Regions from separate parts of the Shewanella sp. 38A_GOM-205m genome, predicted to be linked through region 4. Evidence: predicted binding sites of a transcription regulator. Region 4 holds the regulator's gene; each other region holds the start of a gene.
What was found. The regulator sigma-54, encoded in region 4, starts transcription at its own class of promoters, with help from an activator protein. The targets are predictions, from matches to a motif close to GTTGGCACGNNNNTNGNNT.

Region 1: N512_RS0106895 (DUF3192 domain-containing protein) is a predicted target of sigma-54. The motif match lies at 973-991, and genes of this name have one in related genera.
Region 2: flgF (flagellar basal-body rod protein FlgF) is a predicted target of sigma-54. The motif match lies at 6,040-6,058, and genes of this name have one in related genera.
Region 3: N512_RS0101055 (flagellar assembly protein FlgT) is a predicted target of sigma-54. The motif match lies at 2,380-2,398, and genes of this name have one in related genera.

The regions. Positions count from the first base shown of each region.
Region 1 covers NZ_JADP01000005.1:216,572-223,922, reverse strand. Annotated here, with positions in the region: gene N512_RS0106900 (DUF2789 domain-containing protein) at 294-524, shown strand; gene N512_RS0106895 (DUF3192 domain-containing protein) at 547-912, opposite strand; gene N512_RS0106890 (hypothetical protein) at 1,079-1,417, shown strand; gene N512_RS0106885 (Zn-ribbon-containing protein) at 1,417-2,190, shown strand; gene syd (SecY-interacting protein) at 2,232-2,873, opposite strand; gene queF (NADPH-dependent 7-cyano-7-deazaguanine reductase QueF) at 2,933-3,790, shown strand; gene N512_RS0106870 (4'-phosphopantetheinyl transferase family protein) at 3,852-4,592, opposite strand; gene N512_RS0106865 (hypothetical protein) at 4,668-4,952, opposite strand; gene N512_RS0106860 (helix-turn-helix domain-containing protein) at 5,345-6,130, shown strand; gene N512_RS22430 (type I polyketide synthase) at 6,127-7,351, shown strand, end outside.
Region 2 covers NZ_JADP01000001.1:247,982-255,332, reverse strand. Annotated here, with positions in the region: gene flgK (flagellar hook-associated protein FlgK) at 1-1,614, opposite strand, end outside; gene flgJ (flagellar assembly peptidoglycan hydrolase FlgJ) at 1,635-2,645, opposite strand; gene N512_RS0101130 (flagellar basal body P-ring protein FlgI) at 2,671-3,762, opposite strand; gene flgH (flagellar basal body L-ring protein FlgH) at 3,773-4,447, opposite strand; gene flgG (flagellar basal-body rod protein FlgG) at 4,460-5,248, opposite strand; gene flgF (flagellar basal-body rod protein FlgF) at 5,260-6,003, opposite strand; gene flgE (flagellar hook protein FlgE) at 6,170-7,351, opposite strand, start outside.
Region 3 covers NZ_JADP01000001.1:237,949-244,423, forward strand. Annotated here, with positions in the region: gene N512_RS0101040 (SLATT domain-containing protein) at 1-90, opposite strand, end outside; tRNA gene N512_RS0101050 (tRNA-Arg) at 1,022-1,097, opposite strand; gene N512_RS0101055 (flagellar assembly protein FlgT) at 1,153-2,310, opposite strand; gene N512_RS0101060 (FlgO family outer membrane protein) at 3,123-3,740, shown strand; gene N512_RS0101065 (LPP20 family lipoprotein) at 3,740-4,207, shown strand; gene N512_RS0101070 (flagella synthesis protein FlgN) at 4,492-4,923, opposite strand; gene flgM (flagellar biosynthesis anti-sigma factor FlgM) at 4,923-5,243, opposite strand; gene flgA (flagellar basal body P-ring formation chaperone FlgA) at 5,314-6,021, opposite strand; gene N512_RS0101085 (chemotaxis protein CheV) at 6,209-6,475, shown strand, end outside.
Region 4 covers NZ_JADP01000003.1:246,714-254,064, reverse strand. Annotated here, with positions in the region: gene mgtE (magnesium transporter) at 1-1,210, opposite strand, end outside; gene N512_RS0104270 (HPr family phosphocarrier protein) at 1,294-1,569, opposite strand; gene rapZ (RNase adapter RapZ) at 1,556-2,410, opposite strand; gene ptsN (PTS IIA-like nitrogen regulatory protein PtsN) at 2,407-2,850, opposite strand; gene hpf (ribosome hibernation promoting factor) at 2,853-3,140, opposite strand; gene N512_RS0104250 (RNA polymerase factor sigma-54) at 3,172-4,635, opposite strand; gene lptB (LPS export ABC transporter ATP-binding protein) at 4,731-5,459, opposite strand; gene lptA (lipopolysaccharide transport periplasmic protein LptA) at 5,456-5,989, opposite strand; gene lptC (LPS export ABC transporter periplasmic protein LptC) at 5,976-6,536, opposite strand; gene kdsC (3-deoxy-manno-octulosonate-8-phosphatase KdsC) at 6,533-7,084, opposite strand; gene N512_RS0104225 (KpsF/GutQ family sugar-phosphate isomerase) at 7,084-7,351, opposite strand, start outside.

The DNA of each region.
Region 1 (7,351 bases), on a different contig from region 4:
CTTTGCAAGAAGCACAACACAGCAGGCAGGCCTGTAAGCCACGCCCTTAGGGGCTTTCACAGCAACCGGCTCTCTGCGTTATCTGACTTCGACAGACCCCGGCATGCCTTCAGTCATATGCCTTGAACGCCAATTGCTGTGCAAGCCACTCTCTACAAAAGAGAAGGCCACGAGGACTTATTCGCACCTTCCCTAAGGGGAAGGAATAAGGCTTACTATCTGTTTTATTAAGGCTTGTTCACCCATCACTCATCACCTTGGCAATATATGTCGGGATTTCAGGAGGTCAGAATATGGATACCACCCACACAGACTTGGCCCATTTATTTGAGCAATTGGGACTCCCCAGCAGCAGCAAGGCGATAGAAGGTTTTATCGGCACACATTCTATCCCCGAGGGAGTCAAACTGGTGGATGCACCATTCTGGAATGAAGCGCAGCGCACTTTTTTAACAGAGGCTCTGGCCGAGGACGCCCAATGGTCAGACACCATAGACCATTTGGACGCCCAGCTCAGGAGTTGATTGAAATTGGGATGAGTGTGAATTACAGCTGCGCGTAGGCCTTATCGCCCCAGCCAATCAGTTGTTGATCGCGAAACACCAAGGGGGTGCACTCATCCTTGGTGGTCTTGCCATCACTGTGTCTGTGGCGGGTACGGTAAAATAGTACCTGTACTTGCTGATCATTGGAGAGAAAGGCTTCATTAAAGTCGGCCTGCCCCATGAGCTGCTGCACCTGTTGCTGATCCATCCCCAGAGTCAACTTGGCCAGTTGTTGCTGATTTTGCTGTTGCTGCAGCTGCCAGGACTCCTTTTCATCCCAGTTGGCTTCGTGATCGCCGACATTGACCACACAGGCACTAAGCCCTAAGCTTGCAATCCCCATCAGTGGCAGTAATAACTTGTTCATTGTCACTCCTTGTTATATTTATCAAATGTTGACTTTTGTTAAGCAAATGCAGCAAACGCTATGCAACATGCAGGCCAACAAATAAACTGATAAATATCAAAATGATAAAAGCAAACAACTGCTGCACTATGTAGCTATTCGCGAAAATGTGAGGTTTTTTACCAAGATGTCCACTCCACTGGAACAGGTCATGGCCGCCGCGGCGGCAGTAGCCCAAAGCGGCCATACTCCCTCTCTGGCACTGATTAAGGCAAGACTCGGCAACAAGTTACCAATGCCACTGCTGGTTGAAGGTCTGCAGCGTTTCAAATCCATGCCAGAGAGTGAACGGGAAAAACTGCTTGAAGACGCACCTCAACTGCAAGAAACCGTGCCACAACAAGCTGTCACCACAGTAGAAGTTCTCCAGCAGGAAATCAGCCGGCTACGCCAGGAACAGCAGCAACTGAAACAAGAATTCGCGGCCTTGCAACAAAGACTCGCCAAGCTTGAGGGCCAGCAATAATGTTTGTCTGCGAACTCAGGTTTGAATGCTTTGCCAACACCACTATCAGCGCCGCAGAAAAAGCCATCAATACCCTGCTTGAAGCCTGGCGGGCCAACGGTCAGGTATTGGGGCGCGAATTTGCGGTGGCCTTTAGGGACGGGGAGTTCAGAGTCAGGCTGCTGCTACCGGAAGAAACCAGTCTGGCCAACAGGCACAACAGTCCCTGGGCCAAACAGGCGTTGCAGCAGTTAACCGAGGCCAAACTGCTGGCCCCCAAGGAAAAGCTCATAGGTCAGGATATCAATTCCGAGGTCAGCACCCTGGAGCCTCCAAGTTGGCAGCTACTTTATACCAGCTATGTGCATATGTGCTCACCACTGCGCAGCGGCGATAACTTGCTACCCATTCCCCTTTACCGTATTCCCGCGACCTTCAACGGCGATCACAAGCGGGTGATCCGTTGGCAAACCGAGTGGCAAGCCTGTGATGAACTGCAGATGGCCGCAGCAACCAAGGCTGAATTTGCCGCCCTCGAGGAGCTTTCCAGCCCGGACAGCGATCTGTTCCGCCGCGGCTGGGATCTGCGCGGCCGTATCGAATATCTGACCCAAATTCCTACCTATTACTACCTTTACCGGGTCGGGGGAGAGAGTAAGCAAGCCGAATTGGCCCGTCCTTGCCCCCGCTGCGGCAACCCGGACTGGCGCCAACCCAGCCCATTGCTGGATCTGTTTCATTTCCGCTGTGACAACTGCCGAATAGTCTCCAACCTCTCCTGGGATCATCAATAGCAGTGATCATCAATCAATAATGATTGTGGTAACCCCGACTGTCAGCGGCGGGAAAACAGGTGTTGCCACATAAGCTTCATCCGCGCCCAGAGACCGGGATGGTCGACATTCGCCATGGCCGGCTCCACAGGCTCAACCGCCGGCGCCACTCTGGGGCGCAGCAAAGCGAGAAACTCTTCCAGACTGTCTGCCAGCTTCTTTGAGGGGAGCTCACCCGGGGTCTCACGCCAGACAGCACCGGTTTCGTTATCCACGCAGATCATCTCATCACCTTGCCCCAATAGGCCGATAAACCAGGTCGGTGGCTGCTTGAGCTTGCGTTTCATCATCAGGTGCCCAATCAGATTCTGCTGCAGGAACTCAAAATCGTCCTGACTCCAGGGCTGCAGTAGTTCCCCTTCGCCGAAATCGGCTTCAAACAACAGATGCGCGGCAAAAAACTGTCCATAAAACTCGTCGATATCGGCATGCAGCGGCAACTCCAGCGCATGACTGACATTGGCAAAACTGCCTGGCTGTTCACGGCGAATAGTCTGCCACAGTAGAGGATCTTCGCCATTCTCCTGCAGCAAACAGGGTGAGGCTTCTCCCCTGCCATAATATCTGGGGCCTTCCCCCAGACTCGACTGGTAACTTTGATGATAACGGCTGAGAAATTGCTCCAACGCCTGGGCACAAGACACTTATCGCACTTCCAAATTCAGGTATAATGGTGGCCTATTTTGACACGGAAACCCGCTTGATGACACAGAATCACGACCCTTACCGGAACGCCGAAGCCTTATCTGGCCTGACACTGGGTCAGCAGACAGATTATCAAGAGCATTACGCCCCTGAGCTGTTGCAGGGTGTGCCCCGCAAACTCAACCGTGATGCAATCAACCTGAGTGCGCCTCTGCCGTTTCAGGGGGCCGATATCTGGACCGGCTATGAACTCTCCTGGCTCAATGCCAAGGGCAAGCCCATGGTGGCCATCGCCGAGTTCCAACTGGATCTCAACAGTGAGCATTTAATTGAGTCCAAATCCTTCAAGCTCTATCTGAACAGTTTCAATCAAACCCGCTTTGACAGTACTGAAGCCGTCGAGGAAACCCTGACCCAAGATCTGAGCCGCTGTGCCAATGGCGAGGTAAAAGTCAGAGTGATTGAGCCCAAGCACTTCAACAGCCAGAGAGTTGTTGAGCTGCCGGGGCACTGCATTGACGATCTGGATATTGAAGTCAGCGACTATGAGTTCAACCCCAAATGGCTCGAAGACAGCACAGACGACAAGCAGATAGTCGCCGAGACCTTGAACTCCAACCTGCTTAAGTCCAACTGTTTGATCACCTCACAGCCTGATTGGGGCAGCGTAATGATCCGCTACCAGGGACCCAAGATAGACAGGGAAAAACTGCTGCGTTATCTGATCTCTTTCCGCCAGCATAACGAGTTCCACGAGCAGTGTGTGGAGCGGATATTCACCGATCTGAAGCGTTTCTGCCATTGCAGTAAGTTGACCGTCTACGCCCGCTACACCCGCAGAGGCGGATTGGACATCAACCCTTTCCGCAGTGACTTTGAGCACGTGCCGGAAAGCCAACGCCTGGCAAGACAGTAATCGAACATAAAGCGGCTTTAAAGCCGCTTTTTCATTCTTGCCGGTAACCTATTTCAGAGTGCTACTGACCAAGGTGCCACTGCAGTTGCCAGTTGATGGCTGCAGGCGCCCCCAGCGTCAGGGCCAATCGATAACCCGGCTCCATATGGCCAAGCCAACTCTGCCATTGGGTGTTTTCCTTAGGCTTTAGCAAAAGCCCACGGCGCATCGAAACAATCTCGGCTGGCCGCTCGGCCGAGCATGCCTCCCCTGAGCTCAAGTCAAACGCAAAACCATCGAGCGGCTGCGCCAACCCCTTGCCGGTCGCCTTGATATAAGACTCTTTCAAGGCCCAGAGGTCGAAAAACGCCTCTCGCCGCGTGGCATCATCCAGATTTCGTAATTGCTGCAGCTCAAAAGGCGCAAAATAGTGGCGCATCACAGTATCGATAGCCGTGCGCATCCGTAAACGCTCTATATCGACTCCGAGTTGCAACTCAGGAGAAGGATGTTTCAGCAATGCCAACAGCAGCCAATCACCGCTGTGACTGAGGTTAAAATGCAGCTGAGTCTGTTGAAACTGCTCATCACAAAGGCGCGGCTTACCCTGGGGACCATAATCGAAACACCACTCCCGGGCTGCAAGGGGCGCTTGAGTACTCAGGGTCTTTCTCAGCAAGGCGCGGCTTGTTATTGCCCGTTGCTTAACCTCTTTATGGCTTATTCGGGCAAACTTTTCCCGCTCGGCCGGCGTCAGAAACAGCGCCAGGTCTTTTATTTTTAAAGGCTCACTCTGGCGTAAGGGATACAAAAAGAGTTGCACGGCGTTGATGGGAGACTCCAAAAAACCAAGGGGGAGTAGGCTATTTTGCCTTGGCCTCCCCCTCGGTCTCAAGCGCTAATCGTTCATGTTTTGCTGATTCATTTTATCGACATAGGCTCTCGCCTCTTCCCGCTCTCTTTCCCGTTGCTGGGCGGTTGTACAGCGGCGGTTGGGAATATTGCTGCCGGTGACCCTAACCCGGTCGCAGCGGTATCCCTGTTCATCGAGTCTTTGTTGGCGGGCCGCGTCCTCAGGCGACAACTCGGCGGTAGTGGTACTGGTACCACTGCAACCGGCGCCGAGTACAGTAAACAAGGCAGCACTCGCCATTCCCAGTAGATTATTTTTTGTTAAATACACCTGACACTCTCCATTTCTGTTGCTGATTCCTGTTCATCCAGTTGCCCTAAAGGCAGATACCCAGGTTGCAACATAAGCTGCAATATAAGCTGCAACAGACCACTGGGGATTAGGGATAAATAGGTATCAGATATCCATTTTTACAGCACAAAAAACCAAAACAACCAATTTATATCAATTTAAAAACAAGTTAACAACAAACGAAGTTAGCGAACAAAAGTCTTTAAAACAAAAGCAGGATTTTAAGTCCCAGATGATTGTATCGAGCGGCAGGCACTGGTAATCTGCTTCACCTGTTACTGAAATAACAGCCTGACGCTCAGTATTGTGGAAGTTTGCAACCATGGCAGACAGGCGAGAAAGGAAGCCCAAGGGCCCAGTCCCAGCTGATTATGAAGCAAACTCAAACCGGAAAACGGCGTCATCGCAATGCCACCACCACCCCGGAAATGCGCCGCTTTATCCAGGAGTCGGAGCTCAATGTCAGCCAACTGGCACGGTTACTGAATATCAGTGAAGCAACCGTTCGCAAGTGGCGTAAACGCGAGTCGACCCAGGATCAATCCCACACCCCGCATCATCTGAATACCACTCTGAGCGATATTCAGGAGTATGTGGTTGTCGGGCTGCGCTGGCAGCTCAAGATGCCGCTGGACAGGCTGTTGCAAGTCACCCAGGAGTTTATCAATCCCCATGTTTCGCGCTCCGGGCTGGCCCGCTGTCTGAAACGCCACGGCGCATCCCGGCTCGACAATATCGATGCCGCGCACTCGCTACCGCCGAAACACTTCAATAAGCTGCCGGTCTACAGCGGCAGCAAAATGCAAACCTACACCCTCAACAGCCAAACGCTCGCCGATGCGTTGATGCTGCCCAGTACCGATGAACACACTGTGGTTCAGGTCGAAGCCATGAGTATTCCCATTGGCCAACAGACCCATTCGGTACTCATAGGGATGGATCCCGTCAGCGGTTGGGTCTATGTCGACATCTATCAGGATGACGACACCCACGCCGCCGACCGCTACATAGCCTACGTCCTCAAGCGTGCCCCGTTTGCACTGCGCCGCTTGCTGGTACGCAACTATCATATTTTCCAGTCCAGGTTTCCCGCTGCCGCAAAGGCAGGGCGCAAACCCAGGCCGCAACTTGCAGCCACCAATGGAGATGCTCAATGAGCCAAGAACAAGCCTCTCAGATAGACAAACGCCTCAACAAAAGGCTGAAAGACACGCCGATTGCCATAGTCGGCATGGCGAGCCTGTTTGCCGGCAGCCGTTATCTGAACCAGTTTTGGGATCTGATCTGCGACAAGATAGACGCCATCACCCAAGTGCCCGCCGACCGCTGGCAAGTGGCAGACTATTTTGACCCCGACAAGAAAGCCGCCGACAAGAGTTACTGCAAGCGCGGCGGCTTTATCCCCGAAGTAGATTTCACCCCCATGGAGTTTGGTCTGCCGCCCAATATCCTCGAACTGACCGACACCTCGCAGTTGCTGTCGCTGGTGGTAGCCAAAGAGGTGTTGGAGGATGCAGGTATCCATGAAGGCTCGGACTATGATCGCGACCGCATCGGCATCACCTTGGGGATTGGCGGTGGCCAGAAGATCAGCCAAAGCCTCAATGCCAGGCTGCAATACCCTGTGCTGAAAAAGGTGTTCCGCGAGAGTGGCGTCAGTGAGCAGGACAGCGAAATGCTGATCCGCAAGTTCCAGGACCAATATATACACTGGGAGGAAAACTCCTTCCCGGGGTCGCTCGGCAATGTTATCGCCGGTCGGATTGCCAACCGTTTCGATCTCGGCGGCATGAACTGTGTGGTCGACGCCGCCTGTGCCGGCTCGCTGGCGGCAATGCGGATGGCGCTCACCGAGCTGACCGAAGGCCGCAGCGATATGATGCTCACCGGAGGCGTCTGCACCGACAACTCCGCCTATATGTACATGAGCTTCTCCAAGACCCCGGCCTTTACCAGCGACGAGCAGATAAAGCCGTTCGACGCCGACTCCCGCGGCATGATGATAGGCGAAGGCATAGGCATGGTGGCGCTGAAACGCCTGGATGATGCCGAGCGCGACGGTGACCGCATCTATGCGGTGATCAAAGGGGTTGGCGCCTCCAGCGACGGCAAGTTCAAGAGCATTTACGCGCCGCGCCCCGAAGGCCAGGCCAAGGCACTGCGGCGTGCCTATGATGATGCCGGGTTTCCGCCCCATACACTGGGCCTGATGGAAGCCCACGGCACAGGTACGGCCGCCGGTGATGTGGCCGAATTCAGCGGCCTCAACGCCGTAATGAGCCAGGATAATCCTGAGCTGCAGCATATTGCGCTGGGTTCAATCAAGTCCCAGGTGGGCCATACCAAGTCGACCGCCGGCACCGCCGGGGTGATCAAGG
Region 2 (7,351 bases), on a different contig from region 4:
GTCACCCGGCGCAAAGCTGAGATCAAAAGTGAAACTCTCACTGCCGCCACTGCTGCCATCGACTTCGAAGGTAAAGCCAAAGGCGCTGATCTGCGGCGGAGTGCCCGCAGCCGTCCCGGTTGCCAAAGAAGCGCCGTTGACATCAAAGACTTCATAGGTAGGCGGATTGACACTGGTATCCAGGGTGAAGGTCAGCTCACTGTCAGTCACGGGGAAGTTAGCCGCGCTTCTGTCATCTATGCTGACCAACTTCACTGAAGTGCTGCCTGAATTACCTGTCCCGGCGGTGATTTTCGGCGCCGCAGCGGCAATGCCCTTGGGATCGGACATCACTACACCTATGTTGGCTGCCGCATTGGCCGTTGGCCGTATTTCAAACCTGTCACCGGCGGCCATGGCACCGGCGTCGATATTGATACTGAAACCGTTGGCGCCTTCTAAAGTGTTGCCATTGAGCGTCAAGTTGGTCACGGCTCCCGTCTTCATATCCTTGAGTTCATAAGTACCGGCGCTGGTATAGTTCAGCTCATAACTGCTGCCGGACAGGGCGCCGACATCATCGATATTAACGCTCAAAGAAGCTGTGCCCGGATTACCCGAATAGGCGCCGACACGGCCGGCGGCAATCACAGGGTCATTGATATCGGTAAAAATAGCTTGTCCCAGCTCGCCATTGAGATCGAAACCCTGGGACTGCATCTCGTTAAAGGCATCGGCAATCCCCAGCGCCAACTGCCCCAGCTCATGGCTGGCGGGCATCAGGGTGTTGTCACGAAAATCAAATAAGGCGCCCAGTTGACCACCAAGCTTGGCGGGGTCTGCCTTCAATTCACTGCCACCAAGGCTATAGGTCAGCTCAGGCTCATTAGGGAAGGGGTCACCTGTGGTCACGCCCATGGTCATGGCCACTTCACCGGACACCAGCATAAAGGAGCTGCCCAGCATGATGGAGCGGGCACCGTTTTCCAGCGGGATCACATTGACTTCGGCATATTGGCTCAATTCCTGGATCAGGGCATCTTGCTTATCCAGCAGCTGCGCATCGTTACCCGGCGTCTTCATCAGTTCAAGATTGATCTGCGCCATCTCTTTACTGATCTCATTGATCCTGGTGGTAATGCTTTCAATCTGATCATTGGTTTGCTGCACCTGACCACTCAGATGGCTCTGCATCTGATTGAGATTCTGCGCCAGTTGCGAGGCCGAGTTGAGCACAGAGCCGCGGATCCCCAGATCAGAGGGCAGGTCAGCCAAGCTGTTGAGGCCGGAGAAAAAGTCGTTCAATGAGGCTGGCACCGCCTTGCCTATTTGGGAGAACAGCTGATCCAGCTCGCTGAGCTTGGTGTAGCTGGCCTCGGCGGCACTGAGCCCTGTTTGGCCGATACGCAGCTCTCTGGCGGCATAATCGTTGTAAATACGCTTAACTTCCTGCACATAGGTACCTGTGCCATAGAAGTTATTGCCAAGACGCATTGAGGTGGAGGTGCCCTGAATTGCCACCTGACGGTGATAGCCTTCGGTATTGACGTTGGCAATATTGTTACTGGTCACCCCCAATTGTGATTGGGCGGCCAGGATCCCGCTGCGGGCTATACTGAACAGATCCATAGACATGGGTTATCGCTCCTGCACCTTTACTGGCCCGGCTTTGAGCCGAACTCCTGCAACAATTGGCCAAAATCGGCCTTGATGGTATCCAGCACTTTCATCACCTTGTTGGCATATTGAGGATCCGTGGCGTATCCCGCCTCGGCCAGTGCCTTGATAAATTCGCCGGGATTGGCGGCCATCTTGCGCGCCTGGCTATAACGATCGTTGTCGGAAATAAAGCTGACAAAGTCGTTAAAGCTCTGCTCAAAACTGTCATATACCCGGAAGTCCGCCTTTTGCCGCACAGCAGTGCCCTGCTCATATTCCAGGGTAGACACTGCCGCTTTCTCGCCCTGCCAACGCCTGTCGGCCTTGATGTTGAACAGGTTGTTGCTGGACTCGCCTTTATGGCCACGGACCATTTTCTGGCCCCAGCCGGTTTCCAGAGCCGATTGCGCCAGCAGCACTTCGGGTTGAGTCCCCAAAGCATCGGCAGCGGCCTTGGCATGAGGATAGAGTTGTTTGACGAATTCTTCCTGGCTGCCGATGGCCGGCCGCGCCTGCCGCCATGACGGCAATACTTTGCCGCTCAATACCTGCTGCAGGCTGTCATTGCTTGGCAGCGCGGAGGCTTTGGCCGTTTCAGCTTCAACACCGGATATCTTCTCCGTCTGGCCGCCGTTTAAGGCCGCGACACTGCGGTTATCGACATCACCGCGGAGCACTGAGGCCGGGGTAATGTCGGAGTTTTCAGGTGACAACTGCTGCACCATGAGATCCGCCAGCCCCAACATACCTTTGGACGACAGCTCCACCGACATCTGCTGATCGTGCATCTGCTCGTAGAACTTGGTGTACTGGCTGTTCATCGGGCTGTCGGATTCAAATATCGCATTGGCATCACGCATGCTTTTCATCAACATCTGCACAAAGATGCCTTCAAACTGCTGCGCGACTTCCTTGAGCGCCGCCTTTTGATCCTGCTGCGCCTGGGCTCTGAGCTTGTCCAGCCCTCCGAGATCCAGAAATTGCGAAGCATCAGCCATTTTGTTCATAGTCGATAAACCAATGTGCCATTAATCAGATGATGATGAGTTCACCATGCAAAGCCCCTGCCATCTTTAAGGCTTCGAGGATGGCCAACACATCCGATGGCGCCGCGCCGACCATATTCACCGCCCGCACCAACTCATCGAGGGAAGTGCCCGGGTTGAACATAAACATACGTCTATTGTCCTGAGCCACATCTATGGTGCTGTTGCTGGTCACCGCAGTCTGGCCACCGGCCAGGGCGTTGGGCTGAGAAACCTGAGTCGCTTCGGCAATGGTGACGGTAAGGCCGCCATGGGTCACAGCCGCCGGCAGGAGTTTTACGTCCTTGCCGACCACTATGGTGCCGGTGCGGGAGTTGACTATCACCTTGGCCGATTCATCGGCAGGCTCAACCTGAATATTTTCCAGGGTGGCCAGGAAAGATACCCGCTGCGACACATCTCTGGGGGCACTGACCTGAATGGAAGAAGCATCGAGCGCCCGTGCCATACCCGGGCCGAGTAAGCCATTAATGGCATCGGCGGTGCGCTTGGCGGTGGAGAAATCGGCTCTGTGCAGGTTAAAAGTCAGGTGATCGCCATTACCGAAGGGGCTGGCCACTTCACGCTCGACTATGCCGCCGTTGGGAATGCGGCCCACGGTTGGCGTGTTCTGGATAACCTTGGAGCCATCCAGGCCCTCGGCACTGAAACCGCTAACCACCAGACTGCCCTGGGCGATGGCGTAAACATTGCCGTCCACTCCTTTGAGGAAAGTCTGCAGCAGAGTGCCGCCGCGCAGGCTCTTGGCTTCACCCAGGCTCGATACCGTCACATCCAGGGTTTGTCCTGGCTTGATAAAGGGTGGCATATCGGCATGCACTGCCACCACGGCAATATTCTTGATCTTGGGCCTGAAGTTATCCGGCAAATTGATGCCGAAATTCTTCAGCATGGTCTTGAAGGTCTGCTCCGTGTAACGGGTCTTCTCCCCGGTGCCCGGCAAACCGACCACCAGACCGTAGCCTATCAACTGGTTATCCCTGACCCCTTGGATATCGGCGATATCCTTGATGCGCTCGGCCTGTCCCGGCAGGGAAACCAGCAAACAGGCAAGTGCCATGATTAATTTGATTTTCATGAGCTTATCCTCAGAAAGGCCACCAGTCAGAGAGGAAGAACTGGCTCAGCCAGCCCACCTTTTGCGAATCGGCAAAGGTGCCGGTACCGCTGTATTGAATACGGGCATTGGCGACTTTGGGCGAATCTATGGTGTTCTCGGGAGTAATATCCTGCGGCCGAATAATGCCGGTTACCCGGATAAACTCGTCGCCATTGTTGATGGTGATCCACTTTTCACCGCGAATAACCAGGTTGCCATTGCCCAGCACCTGCATCACGTTGGCCGAGATCTGTCCGGAGAGGCTGTTGCTCTGATCGGCATCGGCCTCACGATTGGTATCCATGCTGTCGCCGTAACGGAAATCCAGCGGATTGCCCTTGATGGTGACATTGCTGCCGCCCATATAGAGCGGGTTCACCGACATGTCCGAGCCTTTCTTGATCTTGTTGCCGACGCTTTTCTTCGCCTGGGTTGACTCCACCAGCACCACAGTGATGATGTCCCCTACCCTGTGCGCCCGCAGATCCGAGTAGAGCGAAGACGCCTGGCTATCCTGATAAATAGAGCCGGTCGGGGCTATCCGGGTTGGCGGTGCTTCGGGATACACAGGCGCATAATAGGGATCATCGGCTATGGGTTTATTCTGGGTAGCAGTGCAAGCCCCCAGAAACAAAGCCGGAATGATAAGGAACAAGGGTTTCATCACATCACCTCATCACAGATTCTGGTTCACGTAGGCCAGCATCTGGTCTACGGCCGAAATGACTTTGGAGTTCATTTCGTAAATCCGCTGACTCTCAATCAGGTTAACCAGCTCTTCGGTCACGTTCACGTTGGAGGTTTCCAGCGAGCCCTGACGAATGGAGCCCAAACCGTCGAGCGAAGCCGTGCCCTGAATTGGGGTACCGCTGGCGCCCGTCTCCAGATAGAGGTTTTGCCCTATGGGATCCAGGCCGGACGGATTGATGAAATCAGAGATGGTCAGCTGGCCCACCACCTGGTTTTCGGCGGCGCCCGGGGTTTTAACCGACACTTCACCTTCGGCGGAAACGGTGATACTGGTGGCATCGTCCGGAATGGTAATGGCGGGCTGCAACACATAGCCGGCGCCGGAAGTCACTATCTGGCCGGTATCATCCCGAGTAAACTGGCCGTTACGAGTGTAAGCCGTGGTGCCATCAGGCAGCTGGATTTCAAAGAATCCCGGGCCTTCAATCATCATGTCCAGCGCGTTATCTGTGGTTTGCAGATTACCCTGGGAGAAAATCTTCTGGGTGGCCACCACCTTGGTACCTGCGCCCAGGTTAAGGCCATTGGGCAGCTTGGTGTTGGAAGCACTGATACCACCGGCCTGATTGACCGTCTGGTACAGTAAGTCTTCAAATATCGCCCGGCCCTTTTTGTAGCCTATGGTGCTGGCATTAGCGACGTTATTTGAAATCACCGAGATGTCTGTTTGCTGGGCATCTAGCCCAGTCTTACTTATCCATAACGCGGGATGCATATCAATTACTCCTAGCTAATGCGCATCAATGAAGCGGACGACTTGTCGTTCTCTTCTGCGGTTTTCATCATTTTTACCTGCAGCTCAAACTGACGTTGCAGCTCAATCAGGTTGACCATTTCATCCACGGCATTGACATTGCTGCCTTCCACAGCGCCGCTTTCCACATTCACAAAGGGATCGGCGGCGGCCGGATTGCCGTCCAGAGTGCGGAACAAACCATCTTCACCGCGCATCAGGTTCTGATTGCCCGGGTTGACCAGTTTGATGCGGCCCACCTCTTCAATCACCTCGGCGGTTGCGCCCTGAGGACGAATGGAGATGGTGCCGTCGGTGGCAATCTGGATTTTGTCTATCGGCAACGGCAGCACTATCGGGCCGTTATCGCCCATTACCGGGTTGCCCCTGTCGTTACGCAGTAAACCTGTGGTGTCAAAACTCAGACTGCCGGAGCGGGTATAGGCCTCGCTGCCATCGGCTGCCTGCACCGCAATCCAGCCCTGATCTTTGATGGCTATGTCCAGATCCCGCCCGGTCGATTTGATAGGGCCGGACTGAAAGTTGGCCGAGGGCGACTCTGTCATGGCAAACACCCGGGTAGGCAATCCTTCACCGAAGGCTTGCATCGCACGGGCCTGAGCCATGTCTGACTTGAAACCATCTGTGTTGGCATTGGCCAGGTTGTTACCCCGAACCGCCAGCGCATTCATGTTTTGTTTGGCGCCAGTCATGGCGACATAGAGAAGTTTGTCCACCTGCTGCTCCGTCAATCTTTTTACCTATTCAGGTAAAAGCAAACATCGTGCCAATAAAATGAGCAATCGAGCGCAGTGACAACAGAAGAACTTCAGTAACTTGGGAGTATGTACGGGGAGAAGCGGCAAGACATTGCCGTAGCGGCAATGTCTTGCGCAGGAGGAATTAGCGGATCTGCAGTACTGTCTGCTGCAGTGTATTGTTCACTTCCAGAGTACGGGAGTTGGCCTGGAAGTTACGCTGAGCCGAAATCAGGTCCACCAGCTCAGTGGTCAGGTCGACGTTGGCCTGCTCCAGCGTTGAGGAACGGATACTGCCGAACACGCCACTATTGGCCTCACCGGCCAGCGCTGCACCTGAGTCCAGGCTCGCTTTCCAGGAGGTGTTACCTACCTGGCTCAGACCCTGTTCATTGGAGAAACGCGCCAGAGCCACCCGCGCCAAAGGCACGGTGGAGCCATTACTGTACTTGGCTGAGATCAAACCGTCTGTACCCACTTCCACATTGGTCAGACGACCCACAGTCACCCCATCCTGCGTCAATTCAGTGGCGTTGAACTTTTCCGAGAACTGGGTCGGGTTGTTGAAGTCTATGGTTATCGTCTGGGTTCCGTCCGCCGCAGGGCCGAGAACATTGGCACCGCCAACACCCAACTGCTCTGTGGTGATCACCGCCGGATCTGAACCTATATAACCGCCGACATCGTTGAACTTGAGCACGGCGCCAGTCCAGCCGCCTGCAGTTTGCGCTGTGCCTGTACCATCCGGGTTACCGTCACCATCAGTATCTGTCTGGTAGCTGCCAGCGGCGCCGCCCAGATTGACCGGCTTGTCGTCGATAGCATAATAAGCCACCCAGTTACTCTCGCCCGTGTAGGCGCCATTGTCCGGACGCACAAAATAGGTGGTCAAGGTGTGGGAGTTACCCAGGGAGTCATAAATGGTCACTGCGGTTGAGTTGTTGAAAGTGTCTGACTTGGATGGGTCAAACAGCGCCGGATCTTTGGTGGCCTGGGTGGAGTCCAGGTTCATGCTGATGCCAACATTATTGGTCTTCTGCGGGCTACCGGCAGTATCCGGGATCTGCACCGGCTTGGTAGTGGTCAAACTCACAGAGGTGGAGTTGCCGTCTTTATCGACGGGGAAGCTCTGCAGGAAGTTACCTGCGGCATCGACCAGGAAACCGTTTTCATCACGCTTGAATGCACCGGCGCGGGTGAAAGAGTAATCCTGACTGCCAACATTGGGAGACGTCACGAAGAAACCGCCACCATTGATCGCCAAATCCAACGCATTGTTGGTGGAGTTCAGATTACCCTGGTGGAACTGCTGCGCCACCTGAGTGGT
Region 3 (6,475 bases), on a different contig from region 4:
AAGCATTTTATATCTTCTGGCCGCAAAAAAGCGTGCGTAGGCCGTATTTTTTGATTTTACCCTAAGGTTTTCTTTATTTGAACGTGTCATTCTAATTATAGCCTTTGTTTAGCTTTAGCTTCTGAAGTTAAAGTTACAATCGTCAATGATACCAAGTAATTATGAGACAAACATAGCTATTTCTGTACACTTATTGACAGCACTCCAAGGAAAAGCTGTCTGCCTGATACTCTTTATGGGTTTCTCGTTGAGAAATGGTCCATTGGTGCACTCGGGTGATGATTGTCACCCCAAAGCTGACAATGCCTCGAAGGCGGGTTAGGGCTTCATCGCCGTAGCGGTTGGTTTTGACTGCCGGAATACCCGAAGCACAACTGAGTTGCTAAAGATATGCACCTAATTCCCAGGCACAGGCGGAACTGTGACCTTCCGAGGCATGGATGCCGAGGCAGAGCTTACAAGGATGTACTTGCAGCGAGTCACAGGATCGCCTGTGCGAAAAGGACTGTTCTCGGACGTCCTGTCCTTCACGGCGTGCCCATTCGCGCCGCAGGTGATGGTGAACTGGCAGCTAAGCGCAAGTTTATTGGTGAGTTCTGGCTTAAAGCCATGATATCCGCCTTGTCAGCGGCCTAAGGTTGTGGAGCAAATGCATCCATGTACAACGAGCCAGCTCGACATCCCTGACTCGCGCTCGAAAGCATGTTGCAGCACAAGTCTCGCCATGTCACAGGTTCGCCTGTGCGAAAAGGACCGTTCTCGGATGTCCTTTCCTTCACTGCATTCGAGCTTCCTGTCCATCCGCACCGCAGGTGAAGGGTCATTGCTTAGCGAGAGCTAAATCCAAGTTGGTTGGCTACTTTGGGCTTTAAAGCCAAGATGACCACATCACTAACTCAGTTTTTTCCCAAAGAGAAAACTATCAGAGAACAAAATCATTAATTTGAAGCGCCTGGATCGGCAGGTGGATGGTTCTAAAAGAAGCTTGAGACTTGTGCTAGCAAGCACAAGAAGAAAGTAGTGGTCTCCCCACAGGGACTCGAACCCCGATCGGTCGCTTAGGAGGCGACTGCTCTATCCTGTTGAGCTATAGGGAGACGCCAGTGATTATACTGGTTTTCACCCGGATGAAAAGGCTTTGGATTTAATTGCTTAAATCTTAATCGCGATGTCATTCACCTGAATGTTGAGGGCAGCATTTTCACCGCTGAGCACTGCGATGGCACTTTCCTCTGTGACTTGATCTATGGTGATTTTCGCCCGGGTTTCTCCGGCCACGGCGCGCATCTGGTTCATGCGGTCGGGCAGGTTTTGTTGCAGCACGATTTGGAACTGATCGCCAACGCGGATGCCGTTGCGTCGTCCCAGGTTGAGTATCACTCTATCTTGTTGACGCACGACTATCTGTGCCAGCAGCGGTCTGCAGGCCAGTGCCATATCGATATCTTTACTGGCATTGGCCAGCACCTTATCTATGGCCTGCCCGTAACTGGCACGCCAGAATCTGTCGCTGTTGGGGGCGACGGATTCATTTTTGGCAAACTCCCAGGGCGCGGAAATGCTGTAGTTCTGATACCAGATCTGCTCGCCGCTGATCCCATGATAGAGGCTGAGCTGCAACTGAAACAGTCGCTGAGGCTCGCTGTCCCACAGGCCCATAAAGCCGGACTCGGCCGGTTCGGTGGAGATATCTATGATTTGCGGCAGCAACAGATACTGGCTGTCGGTAATTTCACTTATCCAGGTCGGCAAACGGTAACCCCGGATATTGATAAGCTCTTCTTTGATATCCAGCCGCTCTTTGGCGTGCAGGTGGGCAAAACTGGTGGAGGATTGTTTATCCAGCGTTGCCGCTATCCGTTCGGACAGGCTTCGCTGGAAATTTTCCAACTGACCATAACGCAGTTGGCTTCTGTCCTTAATGCTGGCCTGTGGCACCAGGATAGCGGCCTTGATGGCTGAGCTTTGGCACTTGTTATCCGGGCCATCGAGAATATCGAGCCGCATAACCACCTTGAGCTTGTCTCCCTGGCGCATTTCGCTGACCAGTTCGACACTGCTTATCTGCGCCTGACTGGAAAGGCTGAAATCGTTTTGGGTCAAGCGCCCCTGGCTGACACTCTGGGTCGATTGAAAACTGCCACCACGGGAGAGCAAGGCCATGTTGATGGCGTTGTCCATTGCCGCTTCCCGTGCCTGGGTCAAATTGCCATTGATTATTTTGGCTTCACCTCGGGCCTCGGTCCACTCTGCCATGGCGTTCAGGCTGATGCCCAGCAGCGGCAGCAAGAGCAAGGGGCGCAATCTCATAAGACGGTTCCTCAAAATAGGAGTCAGGGTGACGGAATTTTGCCGCCACTTAAACTGGTATCGCTTGCTATTCAAATTTTATGCCAGCGCCATCCAATCACAGCTGATGCAGCGCAGTTTGCGACCATAACTAAAGCGCGGCAAGAGTTTGCCGATAAGGGAACAGAGAATATAAGTTCCCATTGCCTGCCAGTGGGTAAATTGAAGGGGCAGATGAAGGTGTGGGTAATGAAAAGGCGTAGATAAGCCCTTTAAACATCTTCGTAAAAGCCTGTAATAAGCTGCCAGGCAACTGGGTTTGTTCGCCGGTGTCATCTGTTTGTACTTGGTCTGCAGGCCTAGGGAAGGTGCGAATAAGTCCTCGTGGCCTTCTCTTTTGTAGAGAGTGGCTTGCACAGCAATTGGCGTTCAAGGCATCTGACTGAAGGCATGCCGGGGCCTGTCGAAGTCGGATAACGCAGAGAGCCGGTTGCTGTGAAAGCCCCGAAGGGCGTGGTTTACAGGCCTGTCTGTTGTGTTGTGCTTCTTGCAAAGGACTAAGGCCATTTGCTGCGAACCACGCCTTGCATCCAAGCCCGTAAGCCGACGCAGAGCACACATGGGACTTGCTCGCACCTTCCCTAACTTAGGTTGGTATTTTATTTGCATAGCTTTACCCAGTGAAAGGAACTTGGCGCTAATCGAGTTAGCAGTAGTGCTTAATGACAACCTCGGAGAAAGCGCGGCATAAGTCAGGTAGGCCAAGGTTCATGCCAGGTCCAAGAGTCGCCAGGTTCCTCAATAAAGCAAGTGCCCGCCAGGGTACCAGTGGGATGGATATTATGTATAAAGCCCTGTGTATATTGCCTTTACTCTTGCTGCCTGCTTGCAGCATGACTTCGCCGCAACAGCAGGCCGAGGTCAAGTCGCAAGCGGCGCCAGTCAATCTATTGGCGCAGCAATTGGTTGATGAGTTGGTAACTCATAATGACGCTCTCAAGCCGACCCAGCCGCTATTGGTGATGACACCTGTGATGGTGGAAGACATGCAGAGCAGCAATGCGCTCGCTTCACAACTGCAGCAGGGGCTGATGACGGCCTTTCATCAGCGCGGTTTCAACCTGGTGGATTTGAACCTGGCCGATGCGGTGCGGGTAACGTCCCAGGGGGATTTCATCCTTACCCGTGATTGGCAGCAACTGCCGACCGATATAGCGGTGGAGCATGTACTGGTCACCAGCATGAGTCAGGCCAAAGGTGAAATGCTGTTCAACAGCCGAATTGTCAACGTCAACAACAACCGGGTGCTTTCGGCAGCCGGTGTGCGGGTACAGGAGCAAGAGCTGCCCGGCTACCTGGCGCCTTCCAATAAGGTGGTGTCAAAAGAAGGGCTGCTTTATCGCTACGAAAGCCGTGGTGAGGATAAGGGCCGGATAGTGGGAGACAAGTAATGAAGCATTGGAACAAAACACTGTCATTGGCCACGCTGGCGCTGGCGTTAATTCTCGGGGGCTGCGCCGATAAGGACAGATATGTGCAGTGGGAGACTGAGGCGCCGAGCAGTTTTCCCAAGCTGACGGCAATAGGCTATGCCCCGCTGGCCAGCCAACCGGCCAAGGAACAGTCGCAAAAGGTGCTGATGGCGATGCAGGCATCCAAGATTGCTGCTTATCGTGAATTGGCCGAACAAGTCTATGGTCAGCGATTGTCGGCCGACAGCAAAGTCAGTGACTGGATGCTGAAAGGCGATAATATCCAGGCCTCGGTTTCCGGGGTGATCCGCGGCGCTAAGGTGGTGCGCAGTTATCCGGCCGGAGATCATTATGTGACCGAACTGGAGCTGGATTTCGCCCGGGTGTGGGATCTGTATCAGCAGCAAAATCGCCCCCAGCGAGTCAAAGAGATCACTTATTTTTAGGCCGGTAGCGAATAAGTCCTCGCGGCGTTCACTTTTGTAAATTTTGTAGAGAGTGGCTCGCACCTTCAATTGGCATAAGCAAAAAGCAGCCTTGTTTGGCTGCTTTTTTGTGGCCTTTTATGGCTTAAGATGTGTTGCTGAATTGAGGGCTGAGCTTTGCGTTCTGGGTTGAGTGCCCTGGTTACCATCTTGATTTCAGCCTAGGGCAGGGACCACAGGCAATGATTCTCGCTAAAGAGTTGAGCTTACGCAATAAGCTATAAGCAACAGCAGCCGGGTCTTAATCAAGCCTTGAGATCGTTGCCCAGGGTGGCGATGGTTGAGGTTTTACCCTTGCCGTCATAGGTCAGGCTGGAGGCGTTACGGCTGACCTGCAGCGCTTGCGCCAGGCGATTGATACTGGCCATGCTCAGCTCTATCAGGCCGGCATTTTCCTGATTGCGCAGTTGGCAAGCGGCCAATAGTTCGCGAGCTTCACTGACCTGTTCGGCCAATGGTGGCTGACTGAGTTTGGCTTGTTCAGGATGAGAGGAGAGCGCCTCATCTACCGCCTTGACCTCATTGAGCAGGTCGCCCTTGTCTTTGGCCAGTTGCAGCAGATTATCGGCATTGCGATCCAGCAGGGCGTTTTTTTCCTGCTCAATCAAGTTCAGCAGACGCTCGAGTTGAGTCGTCTGCTGTGCTATCAGGCTGGTGATATCCGGGGTATCAGGCATCAGGACCCTTTATTGAGTTCGTTCAGTTCTGATTCGAATTGAGATATGTTGGCTGCCAGTTTTTCCGGGTCAACCTTATATCTGCCTTCGGCGATCGCCAATTTAATTTCGGTGATCTTCTTTTGATCTATTTCCGGCAGGGAGGCCATTTTACTCTGTACTCCTTGCAGTTGCTGCGCCTGTTGTGACACCACAACAGAGTCAGCTTTCTGCGGAGCAGCACCTTGCTGAGCTGTTTGGCTGCTCTGAGCTGTGTTCTTGGGGACTGAACCTGTGTTCACCCTGGGTTGATTTTGCAGTTGTTTAATATCCATAGCCATCTCGGCTCCAGCCTTTTCTCTGATTACCTTGCTGTCTTATCGGCACCGCCAAGTGGAACTTTAGCATTTTTTACATTCGAACTTCCACTTCGCCCACATTGGTGACAGTAGCCTCCAACACTTTGTCTGAGCGAGTGTTTTTTACCCGAATCTGTTCCCCAAGGTTACCATCATGCAGGGCTTCACCAACAGTTTTTATTTGAAACTTCTCGTTACGGGCATAGATGGAGACTCTGTCACCTTTGCAGACAAAGCAGAGATTGGCGGCAAATACCGGATAGTCTTTGGCTATGCGCCGCTTGAGGCGGGTACCTGTGACTGTGGCTATATCGTCAAATTGCGCGCCGCGCAAACTGGTTTCATCTATGTAACGCAGCGCCAGATTTTCCGGCCCAAGCACAGTGCCCGGGGCCAGTGTCTGGGTAGCCACTACCACAGGGTAACTGATATCCACCCGCACCGAGACATAGATTTGCCACGGGTAGCTGAGTTCCGGACTGTTACAACCTATGCGTACCGTATTGTTGCGGCTTATCTCTCTGTCGCTGGCAAGTTCGGCCGTCAAAGGCGAATTGCATCTGGGGGGCTTGAGCCTGGAATCCAGTCGCTGCGGGGTGATGGTAATTTGAGCATTCTCGGCCGCCAGCACTTTTTTGGCAACTGCCTCTTTAGCCAGGCTTTCTACGGCCGATATACTGGGAACAAAGCTATTCTCTGCCGCCACCGCTGGGATGGGCATTAAAATTGTAGCCAAAATGTACGCAAAATTTACTTTCATAATGAACGGGCTAGCTTGTCTCGCCAGATTACACCTATACTTTCAATGATTCGCGGATCCCAGTGCTGGCTTCACCACAGGTTTAGTCAGAAATTTGACTGAGACCCAGTGTCTTGGACAAAGCAAATAGTATGCCTGTCTGCGTGACAGCAGGTATTTATCAATACAAAGACAACAAGGCAGCCTTATGTCGAGCATTCTTGAATCAGTCAACAAGCGCACTCAACTGGTCGGACAAAACCGTCTCGAACTTCTGTTGTTCAAACTCAACGGCAGGCAAAGGTTCGGGATCAACGTGTTCAAGGTTAAAGAGGTTCTGCAGTGCCCACCGCTGACGGCACTGCCCAAGTTGAACTCCTTCGTTAAGGGCGTGGCCCATATTCGCGGCACCACAGTGTCGGTTATCGACCTCAGTGCGGCGACCGGCGGCAAACCCATAGATGATGTCAAGGAT
Region 4 (7,351 bases):
TCATATTGATCAACATGGCGCCGCCAATAAGGGCGCCGAGTGCCAGATCGCCTTTCCAGATCCACACGGCAGTGAATACCAGCGCCGACCACAACAGGCCATTGAGAAAGCCGATGGCTAATTCCTTGCCGATAAGCCAGCGGGAGTTGCTCTGGCCTATGTGGCCGAGGGCGATACCGCGGATCACCAGCGCCAGTGTCTGGTTGCCGGCAACGCCGCCCATGCTGGGCACTATGGTCATCAGAATTGCTATGGTGGCAAATTTTTCCAGCGTGCCTTCAAACATATTGCTGACCGAGGCGGCCAGCAGGGCGGCAAACAGGTTGAAGGTCAACCATAAAGAGCGGCGAAAGGCGCTCTTGAACACGGGGCCGAAGGTGTCTTCATCATCGTCCATCCCCGCCATCCCCATCATGGAGTGTTCGGCGTCTTCTCGGATAACATCCACCACATCATCAATGGTGATTCGACCAAGCAGATGGCCTTCACTGTCGACCACTGGCGCCGAAACCCAGTCATGGCGTTCAAACAGCTGGGCCACTTCATTGTCCGGCATGGTGACGGGAATACTCTCAAGCTCGGGATCCATTATGCTGCGGATCCCGGCGGTGGGGTTACAGGTCAGCAGGCTGGAGAGCTTGACGCCACCGAGCAAAACATCGCGTCTATCTACCACATAGAGGGTATCAGTGGCTTCGGGCAACTCGCCTCTTTGACGCAGATAACGCAGCACCACATCGACGTTGACGTCCGGTCTCAGGGTCACTGTATCTGTGTTCATCAGACTGCCGGCACTGTCTTCCGGATAGGAGAGCGCCTGTTCGACCCTGGCCCTGTCTTGGGCACTCATGGAGTGCAGTACCTGTTTGTAGAGGGTATCCGGCAGGCTTCGCAGCACATAGGCCAGATCATCGGTATCCATACCCGCGGTCGCTCGTGCCAAGCGCTCAGGACTCATCAGGCTGATCAGCTGGTCTTTCATATCCTCACCCAGCTCTTCGAGGATCTCACCGCTCTGTTCCTGATCCACAAGTTGCCAGAGTACCTGACGGGTACGTGGCGGTGAAGATTCGAGAATAAAGGCGATATCCGAAGCTGTCATTCGCTGCAGCATGTCGCGCACATGCACGAACATACCACTGCTAAGAGCTTGGTTTAGTTGAGTAAGACGTTGTTCTGTCAGCTCTTGGTCGAGCGCTTCTATTGGCATGCAGTTCCCCCTGTGATGCAAAGCGAGGATATGTTACCTCAAGACAGGGGTGTTATAGAAACAAAGAGTGCAGCGCTAAGGCTTTAGCTGGCTTCGTCGAAACGGGCGTTGATCAGGGCGCAGATAGCGTCCATCGCGGGTTCGGCATCCGGGCCTTCGGCGATGAGGCGAATACTCTTGCCTTGACCGGTTTCCAGCATCAAGAGCCCAAGCACACTGGCGGCCGAGGCTTTTTTCTCGCCTTGGATCAGGGTGATATCGGCTTCGAACTCGCTGGCCAGCACCGCCAGCTTAGTGGCGGCGCGGGCATGCAGGCCCAGCTTATTGACTATGGTGACTTCCCGCTCAACCTTTGCCATTATTCAGCTCCCGGTGACGGGCCTGTACCTTGTGTTTGCTGTTGCCAAAACGCTTGGCGAGCTGCTCAGCGACATAGACAGATCTATGCTGGCCGCCGGTGCAGCCTATGGCTATGGTGAGGTAACTGCGGTTGTTGCGTTCCAGGTGCGGCAGCCAGGTTTCCAACAGATTTTCTATCTGCCAGATAAACTTGTTCACCAGTGGCTGGCGGCTGAGAAACTCCTGCACAGGTTCATCCAGCCCGGTCAGTGGCCTGAGCGCCGGCTCCCAGTGGGGGTTGGGCAGAAAGCGCACATCAAACATGAAGTCGGCTTCCTGAGGCATACCATGCTTAAAGCCGAACGACTCGAAGTTGATCACCAGTTCTTTATCGACACTGCCAAGCAGAATTTCCCGCACTGTGTCACTGAGTTCATAGATGTTCAGCGCCGAGGTGTCTATGTAGTGATCCACCAGTTTCGACATGGGTTCCAGCAGCTTGCCTTCGAGCTTGATGGCGTCCTGCAGTGAGACTTTGCTCTTGGACAGGGGGTGCAGTCTGCGGGTTTCGCTGTAGCGCTTCAGCAGCACTTTATCGGAGGCGTTGAGGAAGAAGCTGGTCAGTTGGGTGTTTTCCGGCAAGGCCGCCAACTGTTGTTCCAGCACCTTTTCCTGATCCGGCATATTGCGCACATCTATGCTGATGGCGACCAGATCATTGCTGCCTCGGAGGTTTTCCAACAGGCTGCCAATCATGGGCAGGGGGAGATTATCCACACAGTAGTAACCCAGGTCTTCGAGTACCCTGAGGGCAACGGATTTTCCGGAACCGGAGCGGCCTGAGACTATGGCGAGTTTCATCCTGTGATCACCTGATAGAGTTCTGTTTCGTCGCTGGATTTACGCAACTGCTTGAGTATCGCCTTATCGCTGAGCTTTTCAGCCATGGCGGATAGGGTACTCAGGTGTTGCTGACATTGATCTGCGGGCACCAGGAGAGCGAACAGTATGTCCACCGGCTGGTTGTCTATGGCATCGAAGGCGATAGGCTCTTCGCATTTTACCAGCACGGCAATCGGCTCTGTAATGTCCGGTAGTCTGCCATGCGGAATCGCAATACCATTACCTATACCTGTGCTCCCCATCTTTTCGCGGGCCAAAAGGCTTTCAAAAATCGCTTGAGAGGAAAGGGTGGGGTACTGGGCGCTAGCGAGATCGCTAATCAGCTCCAGTACCTTTTTCTTACTGCCCGGAGTGGCACAGGTAGTGCACTCCGGCCGCAGGATGGTACTCAGTTCCATCGTTAGTGTTTTGTCAGCTTTTCTTTGTGTTTAATGACCTGACGATCCAATTTATCAATCAGAACGTCGATGGCGGCATACATGTCGGCATGTTCAGAAGTTGCATAGACTTCGCCGCCTGTGAGGTGGATCTTGGCTTCGGCTATCTGTTGCAGTTTTTGTACATTGAGCACAACATGCACATTATTGATCTGTTCGAAATGGCGTTCAAGTTTAGAAAACTTACTTTCCACGTAGTCACGCAGTGAGTCGGTGATCTCGATATGATGTCCTGTCAGGTTGATTTGCATAGAAAGATTCCTCCAATTTCCAACTGTGGATTTATAAACTCTTACGCTGGTTCGACGGTGGTATCATCATAGCCTCGCGATACTTGGCTATGGTGCGTCTTGCAACGTTGATTCCCTGTTCTGCCAGAAGTTGCGCCATCTTGCTGTCGCTCAAAGGCTTCTTCTGGTTTTCCGCTGCCACGAGCTTCTTGATAAAAGCCCTGATCGCCGTGGAAGAGCATTCTCCGCCATCTTCGGTGCCGACATGGCTGGAGAAGAAGTACTTCAATTCAAATATTCCCCTGGGGGTATGCATATACTTTTGCGTGGTGACCCTGGAGATGGTCGATTCATGCATCTCGACCGCCTCGGCAATATCGTTGAGTACCATGGGTTTCATGGCCTCTTCACCATATTCAAAAAATCCCTGCTGGAGCTGCACTATACAGTTGGCCACCTTGAGCAGGGTTTCGTTGCGGCTCTCCAGGCTCTTGATAAACCATTTGGCTTCCTGAAGATGACCACGAATAAACTGGCTGTCTGATTGACTGCGGGCGCTACGAGCCATGGCAGCATACTGCTGATTGATCCCGAGTTTGGGCATACAGTCCGGGTTGAGTTCTACTACCCAGCGGCCGTTTTTCTTCCAGACGCTGACATCAGGGATCACATATTCCTCGTCCATCGGCTGCACCAGCAAGCCGGGGCGGGGATTGAGACTCTGGATAAGGTTGATGGCTTCACGCAGCTGATCTTCCTTGAGCTTGGTCTTGCGCATCAGGGTGCGGAAGTCGCGGGCGGCAATGAGATCCAGATGTTCGTCAATCAACAAGCGGGCGTCGGCCAGATGCGGGGTGTCGGCGTTGAACTGTTGCAACTGGATCAGCAGGCATTCGCGCAGATCTCTGGAGGCGATGCCGACAGGATCGAAGTGCTGGATCCGCTTGAGTACTGCCTCGACTTCATCGAGCTCAATCTCAGGGTTGCCCATGGCTTCGAGGATCTCCTCTGTGCTCTGGGTCAGATAACCCTGCTCGTCGATGGCATCAATAATGGCGGTGGCAATGGCGTCGTCGGTATCGGAAAACGGGGTCAGGTTCTTCTGCCATTCCAGATGTTCATAGAGCCCTTCGCTGGTTTCCCCCTGGAAGGGCATATCATCTTCACGGCCCATGGCCGGCCCGGAGGCACTGGCGGCGGTAAAGACTTCGTCCCAGGTGGTATCCATAGGTAATTCATCCGGCATAGACTCATTGTTCAATGCCTCTGAGGTTTCTACCGTGGAACCATCTTCCTGCTTGGCGCTCAACTCGCCGGCGTCGTTTTCCTTGTGGTTGTCGTCGATAGCGTCATCCTGGTTGTCCTCGGCCATTTCCAACAGAGGGTTGGCTTCCAAGGCTTCCTGGATTTCCTGCTGCAGCTCAAGGGACGACAGTTGCAGCAGGCGAATAGCCTGTTGCAACTGAGGTGTCATGGTCAACTGTTGACCCAGTTTGAGCTGGAGTGACGCTTTCATTATACCGCTAATCCCTACTCGTTATTTTTCAAGGAAAAAATTCAATAATAACAAACTATAATACCCGGAATTGCCACCGGATGACATGATCCTAACTATAGCCTGAATTGTTCGCCTAAGTACACAGCGCGCACTTGCTGGTTGTCCAAGATTTCAGCGGGTGTGCCCTCGGCGATCAACTGCCCATGGCTGACTATGTAGGCTCGCTCACAAACGTCGAGTGTTTCGCGAACATTGTGGTCTGTGATCAGCACCCCCAAACCGCGGGATTTAAGCTGTTCGATGATTTTCTTGATATCGATAACTGAGATGGGATCCACACCGGCGAACGGCTCATCCAGCAGAATGAACTGTGGATTGGCGGCCAATGCCCGGGCGATTTCCACTCGGCGGCGTTCTCCGCCGGAGAGGGACATCCCCAGGCTGTCACGTATGTGGGTAATATGGAATTCTTCCAGCAACTGTTCGAGTTGTTCCTCGCGCTCGTCGCTGTTGAGTTCTTTGCGGGTTTGCAGCACGGCCATGATGTTGTCATGCACCGACAGCTTGCGGAAAATACTGGCTTCCTGTGGCAGGTAGCCTATGCCTTTACGGGCACGCAGGTGCATGGGATCCAAGGTCAGCTCGTCGTCGTCAATGAAGATACGGCCCTTGTCACTCTGTACCAACCCAACCACCATATAGAAGGTGGTGGTCTTGCCTGCCCCGTTGGGGCCCAGCAGCCCCACGATTTGGCCGGTATTGACCGACAGGCTGACGTCTTTGACGACGTTGCGTTTCTTGTAACTCTTTGCCAGATTCTGTGCCGTCAGGGTGCTGGTCATTGCGGCTCCTGCTGCTGTTCTTTCTTATTGAGATCCTGATAGTTTTCCGGCTGGATAACAGTGGTTACCCTGTCTTGGCCTTTGCCGCTGCTTTCCGCTTCCAGCTGCTGCTTGTTGATGTCGTAGACTATCTTCTCTGCGGTCACTTCGCTGCCGTCTTGTTCTACTTTGGCCTGGCCCAGCAGGGTCATGATACGACTGTCTATGTTGTAGTGGATCTCTTTGGCCTTGGCACTGGCCAGACGGCCGTCTTCCAGTTTCTGGGTATAGGTAGCGGGTGAGCCCTTGGCCACCAGGATCCGCTCGCCACTCTTGTCTTCTGTGTAAGCCGTGAGTTCATCGGCCAGCAGTTTTAAACTGCCCTGGGTGACTGTGACAGGCCCGCCGTATACCACACGCTTGTTTTTGATATCGGCAAACTGATTAGCGGCGCTGATCTCTACTTTTTGCAGCAGATCTTCTTCAATGGCCACTGCCGACAGGCTTGTGATGCACAAGAGGGCACCGATAAAAAGCTTACTTGGTTTCATAGGTTCCTTTCACCTGACTGGTCAGCTTCACTTGCTGAGCATTGAGATCGGCGTACAGGCCGGATCCCTTGATATTAAAGTCTTTGCCTTCGATCAGGATCTCGCGATCTGAGGTCATGATCATGGTGTCCAGATCCAGCTCCACATAACTGGTTTTCAGGCTCTGGATCGGTTCATTGGGGCTAATGGCGTCGATGATAACATTATTTTCAAGTACCACTCGGTTACTCTTGCGATTGAGCCTGCCTTCGTTGGCAGACAGACGCCACTGTGCCTCGCCCTTGTCCGGATAGACCAGATAAACCGGTTGGTTGAAGAAGGTCTTTTCACTGGCTTCATAATGTTCCATGTGCGCCGCGGCGACCCTACTGGCGACATTGCCCTGCTCATCAAAGTTGACCGAGCGCAGGTCATCGGCGACAAAGTCAGGCCGAACCACATCTACAGGCGCCTCACTCTGTTGAGCGTTGCGCTTGTTCTGCACCTGCCAGTAAAGGATAAGTGCAGTGGAGAAAAACAAAATAATGGCCAGGGTGACCCTATTCATATACTCATTCCGTGGGCATTTTCAAATTTGTCCTGACTGAGCAGGATAAGATCCGCCAGCTCCCGGAGTGCACCATGGCCGCCGGCAATCTGAGTGACCATGTGGCAGTGCTGCCTTACCCAAGGATGGCCATCGGCTACGCAAACCGCCAGCCCCACTTGCTTCATCACCGGCAAGTCGACAATGTCGTCACCTATATAGGCCACTTGTTCAGGCTCGAGGTCATAGTGCTTAAGCAGCGCCTCATAGGGCTCCAGCTTGTTGTCTATGCCTTGATAAATCTTGTCTACCCCCAGGGCCGTCATGCGGTTTTCGACTATCTGGGACTTGCGGCCGGTGATCACCGCCACCTGAATGCCGCAGGACAGCAGCGAGCGCACCCCATAACCATCGCGGGTATGGAAGGCCTTCAGCTCTTCGCCGCTGTTGCTCATATAGATGCGGCCATCGGAGAAGACACCGTCAACATCACAGATAAGCAGTTTGATTTTGGCGGCTCTTTGCCAGTTATCTTCGCTTATGGGCCCGTAGAAACCTTGATGACTCATCAGATAACCCCCGCCTTGACCATATCCAGCATATTGAGAGCCCCAATCGGCTCATTGGCGCCATTGATGACAATAAGACCGTTGATGTCATTCTCGTCCATCACCTTCAGCGCCTGCGCCGCGAGGATATTGTCACCACTGGTGATGCAATCACGGGTCATGACGTCGCTGATTTTTGTAGTACGCAGGTTGACTCCGGCGTCTATGACACGTCTCAAATCACCATCGGTGAAGATACCCACGAGTTGCTTCTGCTGATTGACCACG